DNA from 4 places in the Pseudoalteromonas phenolica genome. Region 3 is predicted to be linked to each of the others. Evidence: predicted binding sites of a transcription regulator. Region 3 holds the regulator's gene; each other region holds the start of a gene.
The links. The regulator sigma-54, encoded in region 3, starts transcription at its own class of promoters, with help from an activator protein. The targets are predictions, from matches to a motif close to GTTGGCACGNNNNTNGNNT.

Region 1: a site for sigma-54 is predicted at 5,746-5,764, ahead of PP2015_RS12285 (DUF3192 domain-containing protein). Genes of this name have one in related genera too.
Region 2: a site for sigma-54 is predicted at 5,250-5,268, ahead of PP2015_RS00620 (EF-hand domain-containing protein). Genes of this name have one in related genera too.
Region 4: a site for sigma-54 is predicted at 2,515-2,533, ahead of PP2015_RS10575 (FlgO family outer membrane protein). Genes of this name have one in related genera too.

What each region holds. Positions count from the first base shown of each region.
Region 1 is NZ_CP013187.1:2,774,371-2,781,782, forward strand. Features, by position in the region: gene PP2015_RS12250 (GNAT family N-acetyltransferase) at 1-186, opposite strand, end outside; gene PP2015_RS12255 (DUF3283 family protein) at 192-398, opposite strand; gene PP2015_RS12260 (type 2 periplasmic-binding domain-containing protein) at 511-1,197, shown strand; gene PP2015_RS21655 (DUF1289 domain-containing protein) at 1,208-1,450, opposite strand; gene PP2015_RS12265 (lysophospholipid acyltransferase family protein) at 1,592-2,692, opposite strand; gene PP2015_RS12270 (SO_0444 family Cu/Zn efflux transporter) at 2,788-4,227, opposite strand; gene zntR (Zn(2+)-responsive transcriptional regulator) at 4,211-4,624, opposite strand; gene PP2015_RS12280 (D-2-hydroxyacid dehydrogenase) at 4,699-5,646, shown strand; gene PP2015_RS12285 (DUF3192 domain-containing protein) at 5,810-6,190, shown strand; gene PP2015_RS12290 (GGDEF domain-containing response regulator) at 6,225-7,127, opposite strand; gene PP2015_RS12295 (PAS domain-containing hybrid sensor histidine kinase/response regulator) at 7,128-7,412, opposite strand, start outside.
Region 2 is NZ_CP013187.1:128,015-135,426, forward strand. Features, by position in the region: gene PP2015_RS00590 (TonB-dependent receptor plug domain-containing protein) at 1-66, opposite strand, end outside; gene PP2015_RS00595 (winged helix-turn-helix domain-containing protein) at 396-2,480, shown strand; gene PP2015_RS00600 (hypothetical protein) at 2,531-2,761, opposite strand; gene PP2015_RS00605 (trypsin-like serine protease) at 2,836-4,155, opposite strand; gene PP2015_RS00610 (EF-hand domain-containing protein) at 4,434-4,658, opposite strand; gene PP2015_RS00615 (EF-hand domain-containing protein) at 4,679-4,900, opposite strand; gene PP2015_RS00620 (EF-hand domain-containing protein) at 4,954-5,184, opposite strand; gene PP2015_RS00625 (sensor histidine kinase) at 5,450-6,880, shown strand; gene PP2015_RS00630 (hypothetical protein) at 6,882-7,391, shown strand; gene PP2015_RS00635 (sigma-54-dependent transcriptional regulator) at 7,395-7,412, shown strand, end outside.
Region 3 is NZ_CP013187.1:330,170-337,581, forward strand. Features, by position in the region: gene ptsN (PTS IIA-like nitrogen regulatory protein PtsN) at 1-74, opposite strand, end outside; gene hpf (ribosome hibernation promoting factor) at 77-364, opposite strand; gene PP2015_RS01545 (RNA polymerase factor sigma-54) at 393-1,913, opposite strand; gene lptB (LPS export ABC transporter ATP-binding protein) at 1,961-2,686, opposite strand; gene lptA (lipopolysaccharide transport periplasmic protein LptA) at 2,689-3,213, opposite strand; gene lptC (LPS export ABC transporter periplasmic protein LptC) at 3,203-3,757, opposite strand; gene kdsC (3-deoxy-manno-octulosonate-8-phosphatase KdsC) at 3,754-4,305, opposite strand; gene PP2015_RS01570 (KpsF/GutQ family sugar-phosphate isomerase) at 4,306-5,277, opposite strand; gene PP2015_RS01575 (calcium/sodium antiporter) at 5,292-6,251, opposite strand; gene PP2015_RS01580 (ATP-binding cassette domain-containing protein) at 6,441-7,247, shown strand; gene mlaE (lipid asymmetry maintenance ABC transporter permease subunit MlaE) at 7,244-7,412, shown strand, end outside.
Region 4 is NZ_CP013187.1:2,410,557-2,417,968, forward strand. Features, by position in the region: gene PP2015_RS10555 (ABC transporter ATP-binding protein) at 1-260, opposite strand, end outside; tRNA gene PP2015_RS10560 (tRNA-Arg) at 336-410, opposite strand; gene PP2015_RS10565 (FlgO family outer membrane protein) at 501-1,163, opposite strand; gene PP2015_RS10570 (FlgO family outer membrane protein) at 1,173-1,847, opposite strand; gene PP2015_RS10575 (FlgO family outer membrane protein) at 1,861-2,484, opposite strand; gene PP2015_RS10580 (thymidylate synthase) at 2,701-3,552, opposite strand; gene lgt (prolipoprotein diacylglyceryl transferase) at 3,598-4,386, opposite strand; gene PP2015_RS10590 (sulfite exporter TauE/SafE family protein) at 4,396-5,208, opposite strand; gene ptsP (phosphoenolpyruvate--protein phosphotransferase) at 5,293-7,412, opposite strand, start outside.

The sequences.
Region 1 (7,412 bases), 1.4 Mb from region 3:
ATCTACATATAACGTAGATAAAAATAACGCATCAACTCTATTTTGAATACGACACGCTGCAATGATAGATGGGTTCTTAACCACCCATACTTCATCTTGCTTATTTGCACGACCGCGTACGTTGTGCGCTTGATAAAACTTATTCGCCAAAGGAATGGCTATTTGCTCTAAACGTTCAACATTCAAAGCTGTTAGCCTGCTAACATCATGCTGAGATAATATTCAAACTTTTGCTTTAAGATTTGCTGTTCCGAAAGTGGGCGATTGTTGATAGTATCGTAAATCGTTTCACGAGAGTTTTTGCCTCGTTTAATTTGATAAGCCCAAAATGACGCTTCGTAATCCAATTGAATTTGGTATTTTTCTTGTCTAGGCAAGTTGCACAAGTTGTAACTCATAATGGCTTCGCTAAAATTTAAGTACGTAAAAATAAGACTAACTACCTTACTATTTTTAGCTATAAATCGCCATAATTTGGGAAACAGTGAAGAAGATATAAAAGGAATAGTTTTGTTTTTTTTGCAACGATGTATATTTTTACTTCTGTTATTTGCGCCATTTGCTCAAGCTAGCGGCGATATACTCACGTTTAATCGCCCTGCTGACACACCTCAATCAAGATATGTTGTAGAGCTAATTTCACTCGTTTATAAAGAAAATGGAATAAACGTTAAGTTAATAGACTTTAACCGAGACAGTGCTTTAGTTGCTGCGAATGAAGGCGTATTAGACGGGCAGTTAGCAAAAATATCGGGGTTGGAAAATACTTATAAAAATTTAGTCCGACTCGAGACTCCCTTATTAGACTTTAAACTTAACCTAATCAGCTTTTGTAATGCATGTACTTTATCTGACATGCCTTCTCTGGTTATCCATTCTACTTACCCAGCGCCTGCTAAATACCTTGAGTCAAACCCATACAATGGTCAGCTTTATAAAGTGAAAAGCGTTTCAACATTACTCAATTTACTAATACAGAAACAGGTTTCTGCAGCACTCGTTATCGGCTTTTATTTAGATCCTTATATGCACAAGCTTCAAAAAGCAGGTATCAAATTCACTACACTAGACTCTCAACATGTCTATCATTACCTTCACAAAAAACACCAGCACTTAATACCTGCGCTCACGGCAACACTGACGCAGTTGAAACAATCAGGAAAAATGCGCGAATTAAAGAGTAAACATAATCTATGATGAAGGGGTGTTAAAAATCGAAAGGGGTTTGTTGAACAGTGTCTTCTTTGGATTGTTTTTTCTTACTGGCTAAATACCGCTTATAGCGTTGCTGACATAAGGTTATCACTTTTCTTTTTTGTTGATCTGTTAGTGTATTCCAGGCAAAGCGCTCTTCTCTACTACGGTAACACCCTTTGCAGTAGCCGCGATTATTTACCTGGCAGATCCCCTTACATGGACTAGGGATCTCAAAAATCTCAATCTGTTCCATCAACAGTTCGTTAAAAATGTATAGTCTTTAATCTATTTTTAGATTTTTTAACCTACTGTTGTCAACAACATAAATTGAGAAATAAAAGCATGCAATAAAAAAGGGAGCCTGACAGCTCCCCTCTAATCATTTAAATAACACTTAAACAAATTCGCCTTTGCGCTTTAATGGCTCAGCGTACATGGCCAAAATTTGTTGGTGTAATTCACTTGGAATTGACTCAAGACGGGTCTGAAATTCACTCTTCAATTCAGACGAAACAGACTCTTCTTGACCACCAGCAATGTAATTAGATGAATGAAGGTGATACTGACTGATAATTTGTTTGTCGATACTTGCGGCTAACGCTTCAGGCGTATCACACTCTTGTGTAATCGGCGAACCAAACGAAACATGCACATGGCCTTTGTCTGAGCGCATGCCTTCGATAATACTTTCAATGTCTTCACCCTCAGCTTTTACATACTCGCCATGCGCTTTCTTATGAACAAGTTCTTTTGCTTTAGCCACGGCACAAGGCTCGTATTGGTAAGAAATAGACACAGGGACAATTTTTAACTGCTTAACATAGTCTTCAAAAGGCAACTTTAAACGGCGACCTTGTAGCTGTAACATCTTTAAAAGTGCTGGGTCTGTTTGGTCAACACCATCTTTTGCACGCCCCTCTTTTTGCGCAATCCAAATTGAATTACCGGTATCTAAAGAGTCATAAATATATGCAGAAAGCTGACTTAACGCTTTTAGCATTTCTTTCGGTGCTTTCACTGAACGCTTCACGATAAAGCTCTTATTCAAGCGCATCAATTCGTTAATATATGGCACTTGCAACAAGTTATCACCAATTGCAATACGTACAGTTTGCATATTGTGTGAATGTAGCCCCCAGTTCATGATTGCAGGATCAAGTGCAATATCACGGTGATTCGAGATAAATAGATAAGATGTAGATTTGTCGAGTTTTTCTAAGCCAGAGAAGGTTACTTCACTTGTCGTACGTTTAATTAATAGCTCTAAATAACCTGCAACTTCTTGTTGAACCTGTTCAACAGTTACAATATTGCCCCATTTCTTTCGAAGCTGGCTACGCACTAAAGGTCTTGCAATGAAAGGCCATTTATTTAACCATCCTGGCGCGTTATGCTTGGCAATTACATCAATAAAATCATTGTCTTCTAAAAGGCGAGACAGCGCGGCTGGGACTTCTTCATCATTGTAAGGTCTTATATCTGCGTATTTATCCACAAAACTACTCATTGTCACTGGGTAAAAAAAACGAGGTATTTTATCTTGCTAATCAGTTGGATGCTAAGGTTATCAACTCCGACCAGATAAGCCTATCATTTCATTCGTTGTTTTAACGATAACAGAACTAATCGAAACATTAAAATCAACAATATAATACCTAGGCTATGTATTAACCAACTCGGCATTAGTTCATGCTCCATAGCGTGTGCCGGATTAACAGTAAAACCATACTGTTCAACTAAATAATCAGTTAAAAAGCCAAAAGCAATGGCTACACCAATTACACCTGTTAAATAAGCGCTCACAGCGCGTTTTCCGAGTTCAGTCGCAACAACACCTAAAGTGGCAATATTTGTTGCCGGACCTGCCAGCATAAACACCAATACTGCACCTGGTGAGACACCAGCCATTAATAATCCAGCAGCAATCGGAGTAGAAGCAGTCGCACAAATATACATTGGAATACTTACCAAGATCACCACAACCATTGCCAGTATGCCATCTCCCCACTGGCTTAAGAATGATGTAGGTACAAAGGTTTGCACAAGCGCAGCAAAAAATAGTCCGATCATCAGCCAGCCCATGGTATCACTGAGGAGTTTATTACAACTAAAATGAATGGCTTGCTTCAGCTTAGAAGAAAAAGACGCTACTTGCAGTTCATGCTTTTTACTATCGCAACACGAAGCTTCGCTTTTCACAGGCTTTGTTTGATGCTCTGTATCACAACAGCTAGCAGTTGTTGCAAGCAACGCTTTGTCGCTATTTACGATAATAGGCTCAGGTGATGTGGCACAACAAGATGCTTTTGCCTCAGTTTCTACAACTGTTTTTACGCTACTGCAGCTTTTTTGCTTTTCTGCTTGCTGTGACCCGCAGCAGCTAGATGCCGCAGATTTCTCTTCTTTCTTCTCGCTCAAATTCTTAGATGTTGTTTCACAGCATGAGACTTTTGGCTCAATTTTTACTTCAGCCTTTTTACCACTGCAGCAAGTTTGTTTCTCAGTGGTATTCTCTATATCTGTTTGTTTAGACGCACAACACCCAGTCCCCGTTGATACCAAATTAGTATCAGTTACATCGGTTTGAGTATTTTTATCTAAACTCTTTTTATCTAAGCCCTCTTGTTCAGAATCTTTCTCTTTGCCCACCAATAAACCTGCGACTATCGCACTCGATACTGCAGCTATGGGCCTAATAACTGCCATAAATGGTCCAAGCAGAACGTATGAAACGGACACAGAGTCTACGCCAGTCTCAGGTGTCGACACTAAGAACGCCGTCGTTGCACTTTTCGAGCCTCCAGCTCTTCTAAGTCCAACTGCGGCTGGAATAACCCCGCAAGAGCATAAAGGCATAGGCGCGCCAATCAAGGCTGCTTTGATGGTCGTCCAACCCCCTTCTTTACCTAGGTGTTTCTGTAAGAAGTTTTTTGGTATAAACACATTTAAAAGCCCTGCGAGTAGCAACCCCAACATTAGCCACGGGGCTGACACTAAAAATAAAGACCAAAAATTAGATAACAGGGTCATCCGCTGCCTCCAAAGTAGTTAAGATTGAACAACCGGTCGCGAGCTCAGGCCCACCACAGCAGGCATCAGCTAACAGTGATAAAGATTTTTCAAAGCGTTGTAATTCAGCTATTTTATCGCGAACAATTTGCCTTTTCTGTAAAGTGAGCTGTTTCACTTCACCACAGCTGTGCAGTTGCTTATCGACTTTAATCGCTAACAATTCTTGAATTTCTTTAAGGCTAAACCCAACTGCTTTTGCTCTTAAAATAAACTGCATTTGTTGTTCATGTTTAGGGCTATAAATACGATAACCTGCCTCGCTGCGTTCACTGAAACTCAGTAAGCCATGCTTTTCGTAATACCTTAAGGTATCCGTACTAATATCTAAACGCTTTGCTAACTCGCCTATTTTCATCTTACACTCCCGACTTAATAAGTACATTATAAACCTTTGAGTTAACTCTAAGGTCAAGGTAAGAGATTAAATTTATGAAGATAGTCTTGCTTGATGCAGCCACACTTGCCAATGCTAACCTAGCGTCTTTGTCGACACTAGGACAATTAGTTGAATACCAGCACACAAATAAAGAGCAGGTACTTACTCACTGCAAAGATGCTGATATTGTAATATCCAATAAGGTTGCATTAGATGCTAAAACCTTAACCGAATTACCAAACCTGAAACTTATCTGTGTCGCAGCAACAGGCACAAATAATATTGACCTTGATGCTGCTAAGCAGTTGGGTATTCGAGTTTGTAACGTCGCGGGTTACTCAACTCCATCAGTAGTGCAACATACTTTCACTCTACTTGGCAATTTAATGACCAACATCCACCGCTACCAGCAAGATTGCGCGAATGATCTTTGGCAAAAAAGTAATATGTTTTGCCGCCTTGATTATCCTATTACAGAGCTTGCAGGTAAAAACTTTGTGATTTTTGGCTATGGCAGCCTAGGGCAAGCTGTTGGTAAAGTTGCCGAAGCATTTGGCGCACAGGTCATTATTGCTGAAAGACCAAACGCTACTGATATTCGCCCTGGCCGAATAGCATTCACCGAAGCGTTAAAGATGGCCGATGTGTTATCTATCCATTGCCCGCTTAATGATGAAACCCGAAATTTATTCAATAGGGAGACCTTAGATTTGCTTAAACCTACCAGCTTTGTGATCAATACAGCCAGAGGCGGTATAGTTGATGAAGCGGTTTTAGTTGAAATTCTGACAAATAACCAAATTGCAGGAGCTGGCTTTGATGTTTTATCTGTTGAACCTGCACAAGCAAACAACCCACTTGCAAATTATCAAGGGCACAATTTAATACTAACCCCACATACAGCTTGGGCGGCGAAAGAATCTATTGATCGACTAGTGAAAGAAATAGCAAATAATATTGTAAACTTTAATAATGGCACAGCCAGTAATGTGGTTGTGTAATTCGCTAAAAGTTGGTGAATAACCCTAAAATTTAGAAGGGTCTACACTTTAAATTCTGTATAAAAAACAACAATCAATTGTAAAATATAGACTTTTAAAGTTGGCAACAATATTGCTCTAATAAAAACAAATTATCCGAAACGAATTTTTAAGGAAATCTACAATGAAAAAATTATTACTTGCTGCTGCGCTAAGTGCACCATTACTGTCAGGCTGTATCGTGGCTGTTTCAGATGATGGCGTTGAAACTGGTTGGGGTAAAAACTATAACGGTGAAAGCTGGCAATATCAGCAAAAAGAGAACCGTAAAACAATTTCAAAATTAGACCTTGGCGCTGACTACAACCAAGTACTTGAGCAGCTTCCAACTCCTGACTTCACTGAGTTAGTTAGAAAAGAAGAAGGTGTTTATAAAGTGATTTACATTGCAACGAATAGTAAACACTCTGATGGAAAAGTAACGAAAGACGAATGCACGCCACTTGTTTTCAAAAATGAAAAGCTAATTGGTTTTGGCCAATCAGCTCTATTACAAATTTTATAAATAGCCTGAGATTTCATTAAGCCGTTAAACTCACTTAACGGCTTAATATTGTAACCCTTTCTTGCTGCATATGAGACTTAACAAGCGCGTCATCTGCTAGCTTTAACACTCCTTGCTCACTACCGCTAAAATCTTTATCTATATGCACAATGCCAATACTAATACTCACATGAGCACAGATAGGCGAACTCTTATGAGGAATTGTTAAATCATCTATAACATCATGCATATGTTTAGCAAAAAGCGCGATTTGGTCTTTATTTCTCCCTTTTTGTAACGCCGCAAAGCGCACTCCATCATAACGCGCCACAAAACCATCATGCTTACGACTGCTCTCATTTAAAGCTTGTGCAACTTTAATCAAGCATTCATCTCCAGCAGCATAGCCGTACGTATCATTAAATTCTTTAAAATAATCTATATCTACTAAAAATAGTGAGAGAGGTTCATAACTTTTTGAACAGGCCTGCCAATAACTGGTTAGCGTTTCATCTAGCAACCTACGATTAGGGATCTCTGTTAAGCCATCAATCGCAGCCAACTTCTCGAGTAAATCGTTCTTTTGCTTGATTGCTAAATGATTCTTTACCCTTGCTTTCACTATTACTGGGCTAAACGGCTTGGTAATGTAATCCATAGCGCCCATTTCAAGTCCTTTGGCTTCATCGTTATAGCTGTTACTCGCAGAAATAATAATAAATGGAATTGAGTAAGTATTTTGCTTTTCTTTTAATTTTTCTAGCAAGTCATACCCACTCATACCGGGCATTCTAATGTCTGAGATAATCAAATCGACTGTATTTGACTCTAGAAAAGTTAATGCTTCCTCTCCACTGGCACACAGCGAAATACTGTATTCATCAGCCAAAGTGTTTTCTAACACAACTCGATTTAGAGGGTCGTCATCTACAATTAAAATATGTGCACTATTTGCCATTTAACACCCTCTTGCTCTTTCATTTATAAACGCTTGTACTTTTAATAATTGCGTTTTAAGCTCAACGACTAATTCAGGGTTAACGATTTTTTGCGCTTGCTTCACATTAGCCTCTAACTGCTTCGCTGCGTCCGCTAACCGCTCAAAGCCTAACCCTGCTGACGCACCTTTAACACTATGCGCTAATAAGATCATGTCTTTTACTTCAAGATCACTCTCTAATTGCTCAATATATTTCGAGCATAACTCAGAAAACTTCACCAGCATATTATCTAAAAATGAGGA
Region 2 (7,412 bases), 200 kb from region 3:
ATTGGTGCTGAATACGGCACCAAATAGGGCGGCTTGCACGGCAACGCAAAGTTGCTTCTTGTTCATGGTTGTTCCCGTTTTGATGAGTTAACTTGTTAAAGTGATGTCTGTTTTTGTGTTGTATTTCTTATGTCTTTAAAATCAAGGACACTTGAGACTTGATAAATTGCCGGCTTAACTCAACCTCGGGAACATCCGATTTATCTCTTTTTTATATCTTTTTATTAATTTTCATAACGTTGTGAATTATTAAGTAAAATTATTTGTTGCAATTAAATAACACTTGCTACTCCCTGTTTTTTATAAATAAGGTAAGATAAAACTATTCATACGCACTGAATAAATATGAATAAAAGTATTGGTTGCAAGTAAAGTGGTTAAGTAGAGCGAATAGCATGCAGTATGAAAAGTCGTTTCAGTTGGGTCCTTATCAGGTGTTTATTGATGAACACTTGGTGGTGCTGAATGGCGAAAAGGTAGCGTCTCAACCGAAAGTGATGGAGCTATTACAAGTTCTAGTACAACGATACCCTGAAGTTGTGAGTCGTAATGAGCTGATTGAAGGGGTATGGCATGGCAATGAAATCATCGGTGAAAAAGCCCTCACCAACACTATTTGGCAGCTTAGACAATTATTTGCTCATCCAAGTGCACCCCTTGATGTTGTGGAAACGATCCGTAAAAAGGGCTACAAGCTAACCTTAACACCTGAGCCCCTGAGTTTATCCCCAAAAACAACTCAATCTGAGCCATTCGTCGTAAAACCGTCATACATGTATCAAGTTGTTTTTGGCTTAGCATGCATAATGATGGTTTTTGTGGCTTGGTCTCTATTAAAGATTCCCATTGAAGCGTCTGCACAGTCCGTTTCTCAAATGGACGAAATCACTAAAATGCCGGGCAGTGAATTGCGCCCGAGTCCTTCACCAGACGGTAAACAGTTAGCCTTTATTTGGCAGCAGGGGCAAGACAGTCAGCTTTATTTAAAAGATTTAACCCACCCTAATGTACCTATTACGCAATTGACCTTCTCAGATAAAAGACCTTGGAAAGCAGTCTGGAGCCCCGATCAGCAATATTTATATTTTGCCCAGAAAAACAGCCAAGCGTGCGAAATTGTTCGACTCTCTTTAGCTGACTTAGAACAGTTGGTTTTAACCAGTTGCCCGACTGATTCTGGCTATAACTATATTGCGATCAGCCCAGACGGTAAAACCTTGGCGTTTAATGGCAAAGCACCTTTGGCGTCGCAAGATGGTATTTACTTACTCGATTTAAGCCAAGACGACGCAACACCTGAGCGGCTGAGTTGTGATACAGAGTGTGACTTGAGAGATCGAGATGTGGCTTTTTCGCCTGATGGGCAGTATTTAGCGATCACACAGCGTAAAAGTACGTCAGAAGAGCGCTTGAGTCTTTATGATCTAGGCAAGAGGCAGTTCCAAATATTGGACTCAAGTCATGCAGACATTGTTGGTATGAGCTTTCATCCGAATGGTCAATATTTGGTATATGGAGCACAAGCTGCGGATAAACGCCGTGGCTATATCGTTGATTTAGAGACTAAAGTACAAACCAAGTTGATTCCGAGAGGCTTTAGCTATCCCCATTTTGATGACTCTGGGAACTTGTATTACCAGAAACGTCGAGAGAATTATTTTATCGCCAGTTTTGCGTTAGACAGTGAAGTGATGTCAATGCCATCGCCGCTGATTGAATCTCACTATTCAAACCAGTACCCGTCTTTATCGCGTGCCCATGAAAAATTAGCATTTTTATCAAATGAGTCTGGGCATTATGAGCTATGGTTGGCGAACTTAGATGGCACAGGTCGAGAACAAATCACCCAGCTACATCGTAACTTACGCTACCCAAGTTGGTCGCTTCAAGGTGATAAACTACTCGTCGTGAGTTCAGATGAGGCCGATGGCCACGATAAGCTCTATGTGTTCGATTATGGCTCGAGGCAATTACGCCGCCTTGATCTATCTTTTGGCAAAATAGGCCGACCATTCTGGCATGGTAATGGACAAGATATTGTTATTCGCCAATCAACGAATGAAGGGTGGCAACTTTTTCGCTTAAATGTTGAAACGATGGCACTTTCAGCTCTGTTAACTAAAACAGCCCGATCCGGGCAGTATATTTCTGAGCATGAACTGCTGTTTGTTAATGGTAAAGGTTTATGGATAAAGCAAGGTGAGAAGCAGGCGTTGTTAATTGCAAAAGCGCAATTTAATACCCGATATGCTTGGCTAGCGACGCAAGAAAAGGTTTTCTATAAGCACTTAGGTAATAAATATAACTACATACATGCTTATGATTTAAAAAGTAAAACCACCGAAAAGTTATTGCGATTACCTAAATCAAGCTTTAGTAAAGCAGCGCCATTTGCCTTTGATAAGCAAGCACAAGCGCTGTTATTTACTCAGAGTTTAACGCCACAATCAGACATTAATCGTCTAACTATAAAAAATTAAGGCGTAAATGTGTGCACTTACGCCTTAATCGACAGCTTAAGATGCTCTAACTAAACACCTTGACACTGACCTTGCTTGCATTGCTGTAGCAGGTAGTTGTATAGGCCTTGGCTTGATGCACAAGCCGAGCCGCCACCTACACGGGCACAAAATGACAGTTGTTGTTGTTTAGCCCAAGCACTGCAATTACTTGAACAAAGCGTTGCTGCAACAACTGCAAGTGACGCTGTGGCGATAAAACTTAAGCTTGCTGCGGCAATAAGTTTGGTGATTTTAGACATGATATTTCCTTATTAGTCAGTAGGTTTAACTTGGTTTTATATCAAAAGGGGAGCGCACTCCCCTCGGCTTACTATTACTTACAGCTCGGATCGTTACCGATTAGTTGCCAAACTTGTGAAGAACCCGGTTTTTCATCTAGCGTCCACCACTTCGCTTCGTACACTTTGCCGTTATAAGTTACACGGTCAGGTTTACGATAAACAGTATTGGCATCCCATGAGCCCGCACATACAGGAATGTCAGCTGCTTTTGCAGAAATAGATCCTACGTGATTGGTGTTGCTACCAGCTTCTGTGAATTCAAAAGTTACGCCTGCGGTACCAGACTGAGTGGCTGTAAATTCAACATTAACACTACAGTTATCATTCTGGCTCAGTGTGCGATTGCTACACGTATCAGAAGTCACAACCAGACCACTTGTTACACCACTGCCGCGCACTGTAACCGCATTAAGTGCTGATGCTTCTGTGCCTGTATTACTGATGTTAAAGCGGTGCGAAACAACTTCATATAATGTGAAGTCGGCCAAGGTTTGGCTTTGCTTATAAACTAGGTTTGAGCCGCCGCCAGAATATTTAATGTCGTCGATCCAACCACTCAGTGCTGCTACATCGGCATAAACACCGTATTTACTAGGACGTGCACAGCCGATCCCCCAACTCACAGTACCTAGCTGTACAATCTCACCGCCACGGTTGATCACGATAGGGCCGCCGCTGTCGCCACTACATGAATCTTTTTGACCTTGTGGGTAGCCAGCACAAAACGCGACGCTGCCTACATTGGCATAGTTACCACCTGATTGGTTACATACAGCGTCAGAAACTAGTGGTACGTCGACTTCTTGAATGAATGAAGGGCGACTGCCACCTTCTGATAAACGACCTAATCCTGCAACCGATAATAAGTCGCCACTGCGTGCATATTGGCTTAAAGAGCCTGAAGCGAGACGAACGGCTTGCCCTTGTGTTGGCGTGCGCTCAAGTTTTAATAGCGCGATATCATAGTTCAACGTGCTGCGGTTATATTGCGGATGCACGTACTTTTCAACAACGCCAATGCGGTCGCCATCTGTGCCGCCGAGTCTAAAACCTGCCACTTTTACATCGATAAAGCGGGCTGCTTTACTGCTGACACAATGCGCAGCGGTCAGTACATAGCCATCACCAATGTAACTACCGCCACAAAAAGCGGTCGTGCCATTTGAATTCAATATTTGTGTGTAGAACTGCCAGTTCGCAGTATTTGCAGGACCACCACCAACAATTTGTGGGGTGATTTCAGCATTAGCTTGTTCAGGAATAAATGGCAACGCTTCGCTTTGTGCTTGGGCTGCAAAAGCACTTGAAAGCGCAATGGCTAAACTTGTTGTTAATAGGTTGAGTTTTTTCACAACGGGTGTCCTTGTTGTTTTTTTAATCGAGTGGTGATTATGGGTACTAATAATGTAAATGCAAACAAAATGTTAATGATAATTTTTCATACTTCTGAGGAGAAACAATTTTATTCAGTAATTTTAGGTGCTTTCAAGGTTTCTAAGATCTGAAGTTTAAGAGGTCTGATTTGTATTTGTTTACAGTTTGGTAACGTATAAGGTTTTTCATTGTTTCTACATCCATGTAGAGGGAGAATCCTTTGAGCTATTTTGCGTATGGGAATGGCTGAACCCAATTACTTTTCGGAGTCGAGCGCCTTAAACTCTTTTAGCGAGATCTTACCGTCGCCATCAGCATCGAGGCGGTCAAAAAGTTGCGTTAAGGTGTTTGACGCTTTTGCTTCTTTTTGACTGATATAGCCATCACTATCTGTGTCAAAGTCATTGAAAGAAGCGGCGAAAGCGTGTGCACTTATGAAAGTTGCAGCAGCGATAATAGATAAATTAATCATATTTTTCATAGCCTTGACTCCTAATGTGATTATTGCTTAAAGTTTTTAAATTCAGATTCAGAAAGCTCGCCGTTTTTATTCTCATCAAGTTGATAGAATTGCGCAGCCACTTTTGGAACCGCCTTCGCTTCTGTTTGCGAAATAACCCCATCTTTGTTGGTGTCGACGCTTGAGAATTGCACGTCGCTTGCAAGTGCAAAGGCACTGATGAAAAGTGAAGTTGTCATAAGTAATGTTTTTGAAAGCGTCATAATGAGCTCCTAATTTTTAAAAATGTAAGAAAAGGGTGATAAAGCTAAGCGAATTAGCCTTCAAATTTACCAAACTCTGATTTACTCAGCTCGCCGTTACCGTCGCTATCTAATTTCTTGAACTGGTCGTTAAGGCGCGGATCAGCACTAGCTTCAGTTTTGCTGATGCTGCCGTTACCATCTTTGTCGAACTGTTCAAAAGTGTTTGTCGCTAATGCACTGAAGCTGCTACCTACTAATGCGATGCTCGTTACAAGTAGTGCTGAATTAATATGTTTTTTCATCTTCATTTCCTTCTTTTGGACCACCTCGTTATTGAGTGTGGTGTTCGTCAATGTCGAAGTAGATAACTCAAAAACGGTGCCAAAAATAAAAAATTCATATTTATCAGGTGCTTATTCTGTTCCGTGAGTTTTTATTCAGAAATGATTCAGTTGCAGTGTTGCTAAATAGCAACAGTTAAATGAGTTGAGATATAACTTTTTATTTAAAATCATGTGGTTAGCTTGTTGCATTTTAGCGACATTCAGTTTTTAAAGGGCGAGCACAATGGCTTCAGGGGTAAAAACTAAGATCAGAGCGTGGCGCGTAATTTGTAAAAAACTAAAAATTTCGAGCTCTTTTGTACACCAGGCTATTTTCGCGGTTGTTGTGTCGACCTTACCATTGATTGCATTGACCTTGTGGTTCTCTTCTTCTTTACAACAGTCATCTTCAGAAATGCGTGACTTTTACAAGCTTTCTCAACAGGTTGAGCGAGATTTCAAGGCCGTTTCACAGGCCCTTAAAGTGTTGCAAGATGCCGAGCAAAATAACCAAATACTACAAGACAGTCAGTTGACTCAAACCCTCGAAAATAAGTGGTTTGAAGTTGAAAATATGGCAGTGGCATTAAAAAAATATGCCCGATCAAAGAGCTTTGTTGCCGATTTGCAACAACTTCAACAAACCATGCAATTGCATACTAAATCAGACGATACTTTTGCAAGAATTTGGCGAGATTATTATCAACTGACTGATACGCTAAAGGTCGATTTAGAGCAAGCTCAACAGCAACTCGATGCACATATTGTTCAGCAACAATGGTTGTTTTTTATTGGCTTGAGTGTACTGGTACCCTTGTTGGCTGCGGTGAGTATTCGTTTGTTAGTGAAAGTGCGAAGTAAGTTATCGGCCATCGAAAAAGCCACAGATCAGTTAGGTGTCGGTGAATGGGAAAAACCTATCGCATTATCGGGTAGCGCCGAGTTGGCTAAATTAGGCGCGCGCTTAAACTGGTTAAGATTGAGTTTAAAAAGCCAACATGAAGAGCAAGATACCTTTTTACGCCATGTCAGTCATGAGCTTAAAACCCCCCTTGCGTCCATGGTCGAAGGTACATCCTTACTCAACGAGCAAGTGCTCGGGGCATTAAATGCGCAGCAAACTAGGGTGTTATCAATTATGGATAAAAGCGCTTTGCAGCTTAAAGCGCTGATTGAAGACTTGTTGTTATTTAGCGGCACCGCAAAGCTGACCCAACTAGAACAAAACAAACCCTGTGGCGAGTTAAAAACTGAGCTGCAACAGTATTTTGCTGATTTACCGATGGCACAACATAAGCAACTGAGCTGGCAATTAGATGATTTAGAGCAGTTAAGTGTGCCGCTTTTACCTTGCAAACTGGCACTGACACAGGTAATCAGCAATGCCCTGAGGTTTGCTGAACATCATGTTGAAGTAAGCTTTAGTAAAGCTGCGGACGGTTATCAGTTTGTGATAACCGACGACGGGCAGGGGTTTAATGAAGAAGCGGCCAGTCGAGCACTAGAACCATTTTATAAAGGCGCTGATCAGCAACACAACAACGAGGCACATATGCACAGTGGTTTAGGGTTATCAATTGCGCATGAATGCTGTAAAGCGATGTCGGGTGCATTGATCATTCGTGCTCAACAAGGTGGTCATGTCACCATTAAATTTGGCCTAGGAGCGGCTTAATATGAAACGATTAGTTTGGTTTATTTGTCCTTGGTTACTGACCGGTTGTGTGCTGAGTAGTGATCCAAGCCCCGTTGAGCCTGCTGTACCAGTGGTGCAACTGCCTAGTTATGCACCCGTATCGGTATTGATGTCTTGGTATTTAGCTGCTTGTGAAAAGCAGTCCTTACAGCATAACGACAGTTATTTGCATGAATCGTATTTACATGACTTTTTTAACCGCTATTGCCGAGCAAAAGGTAGCACGAGCCGTTTAGCTGCGCTAAAGCAGGTGCAAAAACAAGCGCCTTGGCCAGAATCGTATCAACACTTTTTTGCGTTACTGAAAAAAGAGAACCAACACACTCAAAGGCTTGCTGGCGCATTGCGAGTTCAGCAAAAAGCCGTAAAACGCTTAACCACAGAATTGAACGAAGTAACGACTCAATTAGATACTTTAAAAGCACAGCTCGCTCAGTTGCAACGCAAGCGCTTGGAGCAAAGCCTACAACCCTTAAACGATGAGGAGTAGAGGATGGCGAATACAAATTTA
Region 3 (7,412 bases):
AGCGCACGTTTTTTGCTATTAAAAAGGACCGCAGCTTTACTGCAGTCCTTGTTGATAATCGAGCTAAGTTTCATGGTTAGTGTCGAGTTAATTTCTCTTTATGTTTGATAACTTGGCGATCGAGTTTATCAACGAGTTTATCAATGGCTGCATACATATCTGAATGTTCATCTGAAGCGAAAATTTCAGCTCCATTTAAATGAACAGTGGCTTCGGCTTTTTGTACCAGCTTCTCAACATCTAAGATCACATGAACGTTGTTTATGTGATCAAAATGCCTTTCTAGCTTTGCAAACTTCGTGTTTACATAGTCTCTTAATGAATCTGTAATTTCTACGTGACGACCAGTTAAATTTAGTTGCATAAGCATTTTCCTTCTCTTGGTTTACGTCTTAAATCAGACTTTTACGCTGATTTGACGGTGGAATAGAGAGTGACTCGCGGTATTTTGCAATTGTACGACGTGCCACTTTGATTCCCTGTTCTGCCAATATATCTGCAATCTTGCTGTCGCTCAATGGCTTAGCAGTGTTTTCTGCAGCAATTAGCTTCTTGATCAATGCCCTAATCGCAGTGGATGAGCATTCACCTCCGTTTTCAGTGCTTACGTGACTTGAGAAGAAGTACTTCAACTCAAAAATGCCACGGGGTGTATGCATGTACTTCTGAGTGGTGACACGAGAAATGGTAGACTCGTGCATCTCGACCATCTCAGCAACATCATTTAAAACCATAGGCTTCATTGCCTCTGGTCCATGTTCAAAGAATGCCTGTTGTTGTTGCACAATGCAATTAGTAACTTTCATTAAAGTGTCATTACGACTTTCTAAACTCTTGATGAACCATTTGGCTTCTTGCAAGTGAGAACGTATGAACTGGCTGTCTGAGCTTGATTTAACTGAACGAGACATTGCCGCGTAATGATCGTTAACTCTTATTTTAGGCATGCATTCAGGGTTTAGTTCGACAATCCAACGGCCTTTCACTTTTTTCACTGACACATCAGGAATAACGTACTCAGATTCTTCACGGATAATACTGGCGGCAGGCTTAGGGTTAAGACTATGAATAAGCGTCATCACTTCTTTTAACTCAGGCTCTTTGAGCTTGGTCTTTTTCATGATGGTGCGGTAATCACGGCTAGCGAGTAAATCAATATGTTCGCTTAACACCATTTTTGTTTCAGCAATGAAAGGCGTATCTGCATCAAACTGATTGAGTTGAATACATAAGCATTCTTGTAAAGAGCGAGCCGCAATGCCTACAGGGTCAAATAGTTGAATGCGTTTTAATACAGCCTCAACTTCATCGAGTTCGATTAACTCTTCATCATTGCCTTCATTAATACTTTCGAGAAGCTCTTCAGTGCTGATAGTCAGTAGGCCTGCATCATCAACTGCTTCTACGATGGCAACGGCGATGGCTTTATCTGTAGGGCTAAACGGGGTGAGCTCTAATTGCCACATCAGGTATTCATGCAGTGTTTCAGTGGTTTCACCCTGATAAATGGTTTCGTCTTCAGGCATTGGACCACTGCTGGAGCTTGGAGCAGCGCTCATGTATTCGTCCCAAGTCACATCCATGGCTAGATCGTCACTGACCGTTTCTTTGCTAAGTGCTGCATCACTATCAAGCTCGTAATCGCTGGTCGGCTCCTCACCGTGACCATCATCAGCAGAATTAGAAAGTTGCTCGCCAGAGTCAGTATCTTTGGCTGCTTTGTCTGAATCATTGTCATCAGCACTTGGTTCTAGTTCTGATTCATCAACTTCAAGTAAAGGGTTGCTATCCAGCGCTTCTTGGATCTCTTGTTGCAGATCTAATGTGCTCAATTGCAGTAAGCGAATTGCTTGCTGCAATTGTGGTGTCATGGTTAGTTGCTGCCCCATGCGCAGCTGTAGCGATTGCCTCATGTATTTCTAACAATCCTTTTTGTTATTTGGATAATGTCTTGCATTAACTATAGACGGAATTGTTCACCTAGGTAGACGTCTCTAACGGTTTGATCAGCTAAAACTGATTCAGGTGTACCTGACGCGATTAATTCACCATGTGAAACAATATAAGCTTTCTCACAAACATCAAGAGTTTCTCTTACGTTGTGATCTGTAATGAGTACGCCAATGCCGCGATTTTTTAAATGCTCAACAATTTTCTTTATATCTAACACTGAAATTGGATCAACGCCAGCAAAAGGCTCATCTAAGAGGATAAATTTAGGGTTAGCGGCTAAAGCGCGAGCAATTTCTACTCGTCGACGCTCACCGCCAGATAAAGCCATGCCCTGACTGTCCCTAATATGCTGAATGTTAAACTCATCAAGTAGGTCGTCTAAAGTTTGCTCTCTTTGGATTTTGTTGAGGTCTTTACGTGTTTCTAAAATAGCCATTAAATTTTGATACACGGTCAATTTTCTAAAAATGGAAGATTCCTGAGGAAGATAACCAATACCCATACGTGCTCTACTGTGCATAGGTAGTAAAGTGATATCTTCATCATCTATGGTGACTTTACCTTTGTCACTTGGAACAAGACCGACAATCATATAAAAGCTGGTGGTTTTACCTGCCCCATTAGGACCAAGTAGACCAACAATGCTTCCTGCTTCTACACTCAGGCTCACATTTTTCACCACTTGGCGACCCTTATAGCTTTTAGCTAAGGCCGTAGCTGTTAACACACTCATGATCATTGACCTTGTTCAGGGTTAGATTTTGGAGACTTTTTCTCGGGCACAAGAATCGTGTGCACTCGTTGTTGGTTTTGCTCGTTTCGCTCGGCACTGATCAATTGTTTTTCGATGTCATAAATAATCGCTTCAGCCTTGATAACCTGACCTGCTTGATTTATTTCGGCCTTGCCTTTGATAGTAAGCAGTCTATTTGCAACGTCATATCTTACTTCTTCAGCGCTAGCACTTAACAAAGTACCATCGGCTTGCTTTTCAATAAACCGTGCGGGTTTACCTGTCGCGACTAAAAGCTGTTTGTTTTCACCTAGTTCTTCACGTTGATGAACTTCAAGTCGATCGGCGTAAATTTCACGATTGCCATGAATTATTTCAACATTTTCTTCAAAGATGCCAATGTTTGTCTTTAATTGTGCTTGCTGTTTACCAGCTTTTATTGACACTTGAGACATAGATGCTTCTTCAGCATAGCTGAGGTTAGAAAAGCCGAGTAACAGAAGTGAAAGAAATAGTTTATTGGTCATAATAAATGGTTCGCGTATGGTTAATGAGCTCAATAATTTCAGTATTGAGATCTGCATTGAGGCCTTGTCCCTTAATATTTAAGTGAGGCCCAACAATTTCTACGGGTAGATCTGAGCGCATTGAACGCTGAGTAATATCTACTTGAATATGGTCTGCGCTTATTTGGCTGATCATTGCGCCTTCAGTGAGGTTAAGCGCTTTTACATCACCCTCTAATATCAGCATGTTATTTTCATATAATGTCGCTTCATTGGCAGTAAGCTGCCAATTTTGCGGCCCATTAAACAGGGTAAATGTGGGGGCGGTAAAATGACTGAACCCCAGCTGTTGATAAAGCTCCATTTTATTGGCTTCGACTAAATAATTTCGTAAGCCCGCTTCTGAATATTTGGTTTGTTTCAGATCTGTCGCTATGTAATCTGGTGTGGCGATGCTCTCTTCATCAGTGGCATCTTGTTTTTCAGGTTGATTAAAATAAGGTGACCATATCCAGTACATGGTCAGTGCAAAAATAACCAGTAATATGGCACGGTTCACCGTCATGCGCTTGTTCCTGATGTCCCTAGGGTCTGACCCTGACACAACATAATTAAGTCAGTTAACTCTCTCACAGCACCAAATCCACCTGGTAATAATGTGGTGTAGTGCGAAAGGTTTCGAATAATTGGATGCGCATCGTTAACAGCAACAGCAAAACCAACTTGTTCCATAACGGGTAGGTCAGGACCATCATCACCAATATAAGCAATATCGGCATCTGTTAAGCTTAAGCTTGCTTTCAACTCTTCGTAGGCTTGCACCTTATCTTCTTGTCCTTGGTAAATATGCTTAACGGTTAAACTAGTCATACGCTGCTGAACAATTTGTGAATGACGCCCAGTGATCACGGCAACTTCAACTCCAGCGTTGATGAGGGCTTTTATGCCAAAGCCATCTTTGGTGTTAAATGCTTTAAGCTCTTCACCTTGATTACCAAGATAAATTCGGCCATCAGAGAATACACCGTCAATGTCGCAAATTAGCAGCTTAATCTGCTTTGCTCTCGATACCACATCTTGGCTGATTGGCTGATACAAATCCGCAAACTGCATTTAAATTACTCCTGCCTTTAATAGGTCTTGCATATTCAGAGCACCAATAGGGCGATTAGTTTCGTCAACCACAATTAAACCATTAATGCGTTTGTTTTCCATAATATTCAATGCTTCAGCTGCCAACATATCTGCTTTTGCAGTTGTACATTTAACAGTCATTGCATCATCAATTTTAGCGCTGTGCAAATCTAGCTTTTGTTCAATAATACGGCGTAAATCACCATCGGTAAAAAGACCCGCTAAGATACCTTGCTCATCAACGATCGCTGTCATGCCTAGACCTTTACTCGAGATTTCAAATAATGCATCTTTAATGAGCTTACCTGTTTTTATAATAGGCAGTTGTTCACCTCTATGCATAATGTCTTCGAGGGTAAGCAGTAAACGTCTTCCTAGAGAACCTCCAGGGTGAGAAAGTGCAAAGTCATCTGCGGTAAACCCGCGAGCTTCAAGCAATGCTACTGCGAGTGCATCGCCCATGACGAGTGTTGCAGTGGTGCTTGCGGTAGGAGCCAAACCAAGTGGACAGGCTTCTTTTGAAACCGCAATACATAAATGGATATCTGACAGGTTAGCCATTGAGGAGGTTGGATTACCTGTCATTGAGATAGTTTTTGCGCCAATACGTTTAATAACAGGAATAATATTGACCACTTCACTGGTCTCTCCTGAGTTTGAGATCAATAAGACCACATCGTCTTTGGTGATCATACCTAAATCACCATGACTTGCTTCACCTGGGTGCACAAAAAAAGCGGGAGTACCTGTGCTGGCGAGTGTAGCTGCAATTTTATTACCTATATGCCCTGATTTACCCATACCAATGACAATAGTACGACCCTGACAGTCAAAAATAGTTTGGCAAGCATCTATAAAGCTATCGTCAATGTATTGTGCAATTTCATCAATGGCTTGCTTTTCAATATTGATGACATTTAAAGCGGTTTTGGTGAATTGTTCAGCAGTCATGTGCACTCCAACAACTAAATAATGTAATACATGTATCCGATGAACGCCGCAAGTAGAAGGCCACCTTCAATGCGGTTGATACGTCGAGTGCCTTTGAGGCTTAAACTCATCGCGATCAATATAAATGTCGCGCCAAGCATAATATAAATATCGCGATGTGCGATATTGGCATCTATATTTGCTGGGTTTAAAATCCCCGCAATAGAAAGGACCGCGAGAATATTAAAGATATTTGAGCCAATGATGTTACCCATTGCTAGGTCATCTTCATTTTTAAGTACACCAGCAATACAGGCTGCCAGTTCAGGTAAACTGGTACCTATGGCAATAATCGTTAAACCGATTAATAAGTCGCTCATGCCAAAATACTTTGCAATGTCTACGGCTGCGTCGATAAGATAGCTTGAGCTTATAGGCAGTAATACCATACCGACTACTAACCACAAAATGGCTTTACTGGTTGGCACATCATTCGGCACTTCATCACAGGCTTCAGACACTAAAGGGTCATCACCTTGGCCACCAGAACGTTTAGTTAAAATAAGTAGGGTCGCGAGAAAGGCGATGAAGGCGGCAAATAATACAAAGCCTTCAGTGCGGCTAAAATGGTTATCACTGACGATAAACCAAGCACCCAGAGAAACGACTACAAGTAATGGCATCTCACGTTTCAAGATTCCTGAACCTACAGAGAGAGGACGCAACAGCGCGGTAATGCCTAATACCAGTAATATATTGGCGATGTTCGAACCAATGGCATTTCCAACCGCTGTATCCGTTTTATCTGCAAGGGCAGCCTGTGCTGCAACCATCATTTCTGGGGCTGATGAGCCCATTGCCACTATCGTTAAACCTACGATTAAAGTAGGTACGCCAAAATTTCTCGCTAATGCAGCCGCGCCAAAGACAAAGCGGTCTGCACTCCAAACTAACGCGGCAAAACCAAGTATCAAAATGATGAAAGATAAAACCATAAAAAGAATATGCCAACAACGAAAACAAAATTGGGCAAATAGTATCAAAAGCATAAAAAAAAGTATAAACAAAACGCTAGGTAAAAGCTTTATTCAAGGTACTTACAAAATTTTACGAATTCCCTTTTCACACTAAAACTAAAAAAAAGTATGATATGCAGATTGGTGAACCAGAATGTGGAGCGCGACTTGTCGCAATCAATTATCGAAATCAAGGATGTAACTTTCTCTCGAGGTGATAGGACCATCTATAAGAACATGAGTTTCTCGGTACCAAAGGGGAAGATAACCGCAATTATGGGCCCGAGTGGTATTGGTAAAACCACCATGCTGCGCCTTATTGGCGGTCAGTTAAAGCCTGATAGTGGCGATATTACTTTTGAAGGGCAAAGCGTACCGGGCATGACTCGAGCAGAATTGTATGAAGCCCGTACAAAAATGAGCATGCTTTTCCAAAGCGGTGCGTTATTCACAGATATGTCGGTGTTTGACAATATAGCTTTCCCTCTCAGGGAACATACACAACTTAGCGAAGAACTAATTCGACTTGTTGTTCTTATGAAGCTTCAGGCCGTCGGCCTTCGTGGTGCGAGAGATTTAATGCCATCAGAACTATCAGGTGGTATGGCAAGACGAGCAGCTCTAGCTCGCTCAATTGCTCTAGACCCTGAGCTTATAATGTATGACGAGCCATTCGCAGGACAAGATCCCATTTCAATGGGGGTATTAGTACGTCTAATTAAGTCGCTTAATCAAGTATTAGGTTTGTCTTCATTGATTGTGACACATGATGTCACAGAAGTACTGAGTATTGCTGATCATGTTGTGATTATTGCTGAACAAGGTGTAATAGGTACAGGTACGCCAGAGCAAATGTTGCAACATAGTTCGCCACTGGTTCAGCAATTCTTAAAAGGTCTATCTGATGGACCGGTGCCTTTTCATTTTAAAGCTGCGCCTTATGAAGATGAACTTTTACTAGGAGCTCAGCAATAATGGATTTTTTACAAGTCATTGGTCACAAAACTCTCAGTCGTTTTGCCTCGTTAGGGCGTGCAACACGCATGCTATTGGGGGCACTACTTAGCATGCCTAATTTTAAAAAAGGCACTCCGCTATTAATCAAGCAATTATATATGGTTGGGCACCAGTCATTATTGA
Region 4 (7,412 bases), 1.8 Mb from region 3:
TTCGCAGTTAAAAAAGTAGGAAAAGGAATTTTGTCTGAGGCAATAGCAACTTTATTTTGTAATTTCGCAACCTTATTTCCACCTAATAAAATTTCCCCACTGTAATGAGGGTCGAGGCCAGCAATAATGGTAAATAACGTTGTTTTCCCCAAGCCATTTTCGGCTTCAATACACAGCTTATTTGCATTAAAAACGCTTGAGTAATTTTGAAAAACGATTTTATTTGCAAAGCTCTTGGTAAGATTTTTTACTTCAATCACACGATACTCCTTTTTGAAGAGCATGACTGTAGCATATTTAGGGATAAAGATACGGGAAGAATAAGAGAAGTTTACTGGCAGCCTCTACAGGAATCGAACCTGTAACTACCCCTTAGGAGGGGGTCGTTATATCCATTTAACTAAGAGGCCAAGCCATTGATATTTATAATATATAGCTAATCGTTCAGATTCAAGTCTACAGAGCTTGTTAAGCTAAAAATTTAAGCGATGCAAATTAAGTTATCTCGAAGACACTAAAATGTTTTCTGTTCTCAATACATACCAAGGGATCATTTTGCTCGATGTTGCTATGACCTTTTTGCTTTCAAGCGACATAACACGGGCATTCACGAGCACACCTTTATCGCGATAAAGCATGGTGCCAGATAACACATATTCAGCTGCATCAGAGTTAAATTTTGATTCAGACTTTCGGCTAAAAACATAATCTCCCTTTCGAGAAATATACACATTATCCATCAGTTTAGTATCAACAACTTGATAGCCAAATCGATGTAATTGATGCATAAATGTTTCAGCCAATTGATTCCCTAACTGATCACTGGTCTGCAACGTGCCATCTAAACGAACAAATGAAGCAACAGCGAGCTCTGTCGACATCTTTTGTGCCTCATTTAACAAATCAGACAACTCAATGGCCATCTGCTCCACATAATTGTCGAGTTTTACAAAATGATTCATTGGTACATAGTCAGGCTTAGTTGGCTGAATTTCTTCATGTTCAATCTCAGACTGCATTTTAGTAGAGACTGCGTCTGTCTCCATTGGCTGCTCATTCATCACAACCACGGATTGACTCATAGCTGGCTGTCCCATTAATAAACTGCAGCCAGAAAGAGTAACAGCTGACGTTAAAATTGAGAGCAAAGAGAGAGTTTTCATCTAGTCCTCCTATCTTGCATTTGATTTCAACATGATCCCGTCAGTGCGCTCACTGCTGCCAAGTGCATCTAATACAGATTGCGGGATTAAGCCTTGAGCAGAGCCGACAACCGCTTTACTTTGCAAGCCAACAACACGGACGTTAACTAATACACCGCCTTTATGATTGACTAGAGTACCTGCCATCACATATTGAAAGTTTTGCTCTTCATCAAGCTCTAGATAATCACGACTGAATACGAAATCACCTTTTGGTGTTACACGCATATAGCCTGTTGTTTTGAAGTCGATAACAGGGATACCGTATTGATATAGCTCATGCATAAAGCTTTCTGAGATCTGGTTGCCTAGTAGCGTCCCCTCGTCATACTTGTCGTCTAAAAATACAAAGCTGGCAACAGCCAATGGCGTATTTTGATTTACATATTTTAGGTTTGACGCCAAGTCTTGCATCATACCGCGGACATAATGGTTGATGTTTTTTTTAGGGCCATTATGTGTACCAAACATTTGCTTTTGCTCAGGCGTTTCAGCTTGAAAGAACTGATTGGTATTCATAGGTGACTGTATACTGCGTGTTATTTTAGTCGAATGAATAGTTTGCGCATTACTCTCGTAATTCTCTTGCATTGTAGCGCAGCCCATAACTGATAATGCTAATAATGATGTTAACAGTGCTTTCATGTTCTGCTCCTAATTAATACTCTGCTCGGTATAGTTTGTCGTTGCGCATTTGTACTTTTTCGTCTGTCCACATGACGTTAATCGGTACTTCTGCAAAACCTGCTGAAATCACTTGCCCATTGAGGACATTAACCAAACGCGCATTAATCATGTTTGCATGCTCTTGTCGTGTGATAGTGCCAAGAATAACGTAGTCAATGTTTTGACGAGCTCTAAGGTTGTTAAGGTCACGTGTCAACATATCCTCATGATGTTCACTGACTGTGATTGAATTGCTAAGTCTATGTTCAACCATGCTATAACCTAGTTGGGTCATTTGGGTTATCAAACTTTCTTGAATTTGCTGGCTAAGACCACTGCTTTGCTGAACGGCAGTTTTTTGCCCCAACTCAGTTGCCATAGTGAAGCTCATAACGGCAATACTAGCATTTCTAAGCCTGCCCGCTTCACCTCGATATAACTGCGAAGCTAAATTACTAGTGTATTGGTGAAGTGAGAAACTAGACATGCCCTTTACCTCCATAGGTAACGACCCCTCTACCCCCTTGGGGTTAGCTAGTTCTTCTTCTCGTTTAATCTCATTTAATAACTGGCAGCCACTTAATAACGTGAAAAGGGCTAATATACACAGGCGCATGACAACTCCGCATAAATCTTTTCTTAAAAAAAGCAAGAATCACGCCAAGCAAATTCCGCGTTCAAACTCATTAGTAAACTTATCGACCAGTTTCTAGATAACTTAAGGTAGAAGTAACATTAAAGGAAGGGAATAATTTAAATGTATGTAACAAGCATCAAAGTACTATTGCCCCTATTCAAACAAAAATTAAAAATAGGGGCTAATAGGTATTAATTACACAGAGAAAGGATAAGCAATTGGCTCATGGTATTGATAACCCTCAACGTCAAAATCGTCGAGTGTTACCCATGTTTCAATATCTTCTAAGGTTTTGATCTCTGGATTAATATGTAGCTTAGGAGATGGGAAAGGCTCTCTTTTAAGTTGAACATCGCGCATAAGCTCTAATTGATCTTCATAAATATGCGCATTGACTATTTTGTGGTATGCCTTACCGGGTTTGTGACCCGTAATTTGCGCCATTAATGCCAATAAAGTAAACACTTGTATTTGGTTGAAGTTTTGACCTAACGGCACGTCACATGAACGTTGTGATGATGTTAAATATAGCGTATCACCCAATAGAGAAAAAGTATGTGTGTGCATACATGGGCGTAAACACCCCATTTCAAATTCACCTGGATTATAAAATGTCAGAATCTCACCACGGTCATCAACACCATTACGTAAATCGTTATAGATTTTTCGTAACTGATCAAATTCTTTACCTTCTGAGTTACGCCAGTTACGACCTTGTACACCGTAAACACGACCCATATCGTCTTCACCTTTACGATAAGGGTTTTGCAACCAGGCTTCGTTATCATTCGCATTGGCGTTCCAAGTATTGCAACCAATAGCGCGAAATTGCGCAGCGTTATTATAACCACGAAGATAACCAAGCAACTCAGCAATGGCTGCTTTCCAATAGCTTTTTCTAGTTGTTACTAGAGGAAATTCATTCGCAGCTACATTGTATTCTAAATCAGCGTTAATAACTGATAAGCAACGTTTACCGGTTCTTTCGTTTTCAACCCACACACCTTCATCAACGATGCGACGGCATAAATTTAAATACTGGTCCATAAAAATACCTTAATTCTGAACTCTACCCTTCATATTTAAGAGTAATTATTTTTGTGCGGCTGGTTTTGTTTTATATGCCCAAATCATAATACCAAGGCCAGCAATGATCATTGGCATTGATAGAATTTGGCCTTGTGAAATCAGGCCGCCATATAAACCAATATGGGCGTCAGGTTCGCGGAAATATTCGATACAGAATCTAAAGAAACCGTAACCGAATAAGAATAGGCCAGCGACACTGCCCGTAGGGCGTGGCTTTTTAGCAAACCAAATGAGCATAATAAATAACACTAGGCCTTCGAAAAAAGCTTCGTATAATTGCGATGGATGACGCGGTAATGGCCCACCAGTTGGGAATACCATCGCCCAAGGCACGTCTGACGTACGGCCCCATAATTCACCATTGATAAAGTTACCAATACGGCCAGCCAATAGACCAACAGGAACCAATGGTACGACAAAGTCGCCAACCGCAAAAGGTGAACGTTTAGTACGCCAAGCGAAAATAAAAATGGCAGTTATCACACCTAATGCGCCACCATGGAATGACATGCCCCCTTCCCAGATTTTGAAAAGGTAAAGTGGGTTTTCTAATAAATAGGAGAATTGATAGAACAGCACATAACCAACTCGACCACCTAAAATCACACCTATCATGCCGTAAAATAATAAGTCATCAACTTCTTCTGTTTTCCAACCTGAGTTTGGTTTTGCTGCTTGACGCTTACCAAACCACATTGCAAACGCAAAGCCGATTAAATACATGAGTCCGTACCAACGGACACTTAAAGGCCCAATCGAAAAAATGATGGGATCAATTTGTGGAAACTCCATAGCCTTTCCTTAATTAACAATCATGTTGGCAGCGATAACCATGAGTAGCGCTGCAAAGATTTTTTTTATTGTTGAAACAGGTAAATATTGCGTCGATTTTGCGCCTATTGGCGCCATAAACCAGGAGGTTGAAACAATGCCTAGTAGAGCCGGTAAATAAACAAACCCAGCAAAGCCTTGAGCCAACTCAAAATGCTTACTACCTGCACTGATATAACCCAGCGACCCAAATAAGGCGATTACAATACCACAAGCGGATGCACAGCCGATGGCTTTTTTCATATCCATTGAGAAAAACGTCAACAAAGGTACAAGTAACGCCCCCCCTCCGATACCAATCATCGCAGAAAGGCCACCTGTAATACTGGTAAAAAAAGTTAAAATAGGGCCATTTGGTAAGGCTCTCGAAGGCGGTGTCGCTGCTTTCCTGCTGCTGTAGAGCATTTTTAAAGCAATTAGAACCACACAAACAGAGAAAATAATCCTAACTACCGCTTCAGGTAGAAGAGAGGCCATAAAGCCACTCACTAAAGCCCCTAAAGCCACACCTGACATGATCCAAGGTGCGACTTGCCACGGTACATTACCATTTTTATGATGAGCTAAAGCCGAAGACGTCGAAGTAAATAGAATAGAAGCCAAAGAGGTTGCGATCGCTGCAATCACTACCTGTTCTGCTGGAAGAACATCAAAATGCAACAAAATAGCGCTTAATACAGGTACTATGATAAGGCCACCACCTATCCCTAATAACCCGGCTAAAAAGCCTACACCACTGCCCAAAATGGCACAGTAGAGGACAAGCAGTAACAAGTCATTCATGAACGCATTCTCTTCTTATAATTTGCGCGTCATTTTACCCGATTTGAAATTGATTAAACACCTGAAATAAACCTTAACAAACAGTTAGTGTTTAGATTGGTAGAGTAATTCACTAAACTCATTCTCTATCATAAAGCTCTTAAGTAAACGGTGAACTTGTTTCGTCGTCGATTGCTTTAGACACTCACTTAAAAGCGCTTCCATATCAGCGACTTTTAAACGCCTGAGTACCCACTTCACCTTACTCATTGTCGAAATATTCATACTTAAACGTCGATAACCCATTGCTATCAATAAAATAGCGCCTTCAGGTTCACCGCCTAACTCACCACACAAGCTAAAGGGCAGTTCTAAATTTTGACATTGTGAGGCAACCTGGTTGAGCACACGTAATACACTCGGATGGAATGGGTCAAAAAGATCGGCTACTTGCGCGTTATTTCTATCAACCGCAAGTAGATATTGGGTTAAATCATTACTACCGACCGAACAAAAGTCGACTTTGTCAGCCCACTCAGGCAGTAAATAAATGCTAGAAGGCACTTCAAGCATGACGCCGATTTCTGGTTTCTCGATTTGAATAAATTGATCAGCCCACTCTTCTTGCAATTCAAAGTAAGCTTGCTCGAGTAACTTAAGCGCTTCATCTACTTCTTCGGTATGACTCACCATAGGTAACATAATCTTTAGATTACCTAATCCCGTATTGGCCTTTAACATAGCTTTAAGCTGATCTAACAACAGCTCAGGATGATCTAGAGAAATCCTGATCCCGCGCCAACCCAGAAACGGATTTTCTTCAGTAAAGTTAAAATAGTCGAGTACTTTATCGCCACCAATGTCGAGCGTTCTCATTACCACATTTTCTGGGTGATAACGGGTCAATACTGCTCTATACCATTGCTCTTGTTCAGCTTGTGTCGGAAATTGGCCTTTTTGCATAAACCAAGCTTCTGTCCGGTATAGACCAACCCCATCACAGTATTTGGCAATTTCTTGCTCTGTCGACAAATCCAAACCTGCATTTACTAACAAGCTTATATGCTCGCCATCAAGCGTTACAGCTTCTAAATGATGCTCTGCTTCAAATTTATCATGTAATTTACTTTCTTGAAGATGTAGCTGTTTATATTCTTTTTTAAGCGCAGGCGTGGGCGAAATATAAACTCGCCCTGCATAAGCATCTAGAATGATATCTTTGTTTTCAAACTGTAATAACGGAATGTCTTCAATACCCCAAACAGCTGGAATGCCCATTGCTCTGGTAAGTATAGAAGCGTGTGAGTTTGCAGAGCCATTCACACTGATCACCCCTTTTAAGCGCTCTTTTGGTACTTCAGCCAACATGGTCGGAGTTAATGTGTGCGTAATTAAAATAGTATCTTTTGGATAGGATTTAACGGCTTGTTCTGTACTCATAAGATGATGTAAAACACGTAACCCTATTTCTTTTACGTCTATTGCTCGCTCTTTTATATAAGGGTCAGACATAGCATTAAATTGGCTAACCAAGCTTTCAATGACATATTTTAGTGCGCTTTTTGCACTCCACCCTTGCTCTAGCTGCGCTTCAACCTGTCGGCCTAAACTGCGGGCATCTAATAATTGCTGATACACTTCAAAAATCGCGACTGCTTCTTTTGGCATAGAGTCACTGAATGTTGAAGCCATAATATGAAAGTCTTGTCGTGTTGCAGATACAGCTTGTGCAAAAAGCTTTTTCTGTTGTTCCACATTATCGCTTCTTTGCATATCTATGCTTTCAAAATCAAGTTTTGGGATCACAACAAAACCGTGTCCTAAAGCAATGCCCGGAGAACCCGACACCCCTTTTAGCACAGAGGTTTTTTTAGCTGTTGTTTCTACAGATAAAATTGATTTTGCTTCGGTGTTAGCTAGTTGAGATGCTAACTGAGCTGATAAAGTAATTAGGAAAGATTCTTCGTCATTGCTAAATGAGCGCGCTTGCTTTTGCTGTACAACAATAACGCCAATGACTTTTCTCTGATGAACAAGTGGCACCGATAAAAAAGCATTATAACCTTCTTCGTGTACCTCGGGAGAAAGCTTAAATCTTGGGTGAGACTGAGCATGGGCGATATTGATAGGCTCTTCACGTTGCGCAACTAAACCAACCAAGCCCTCTGTAAAGCCAATTCTAAAATTACCGATTGCCTCTGGATTCAGCCCATCACTGGCCATCA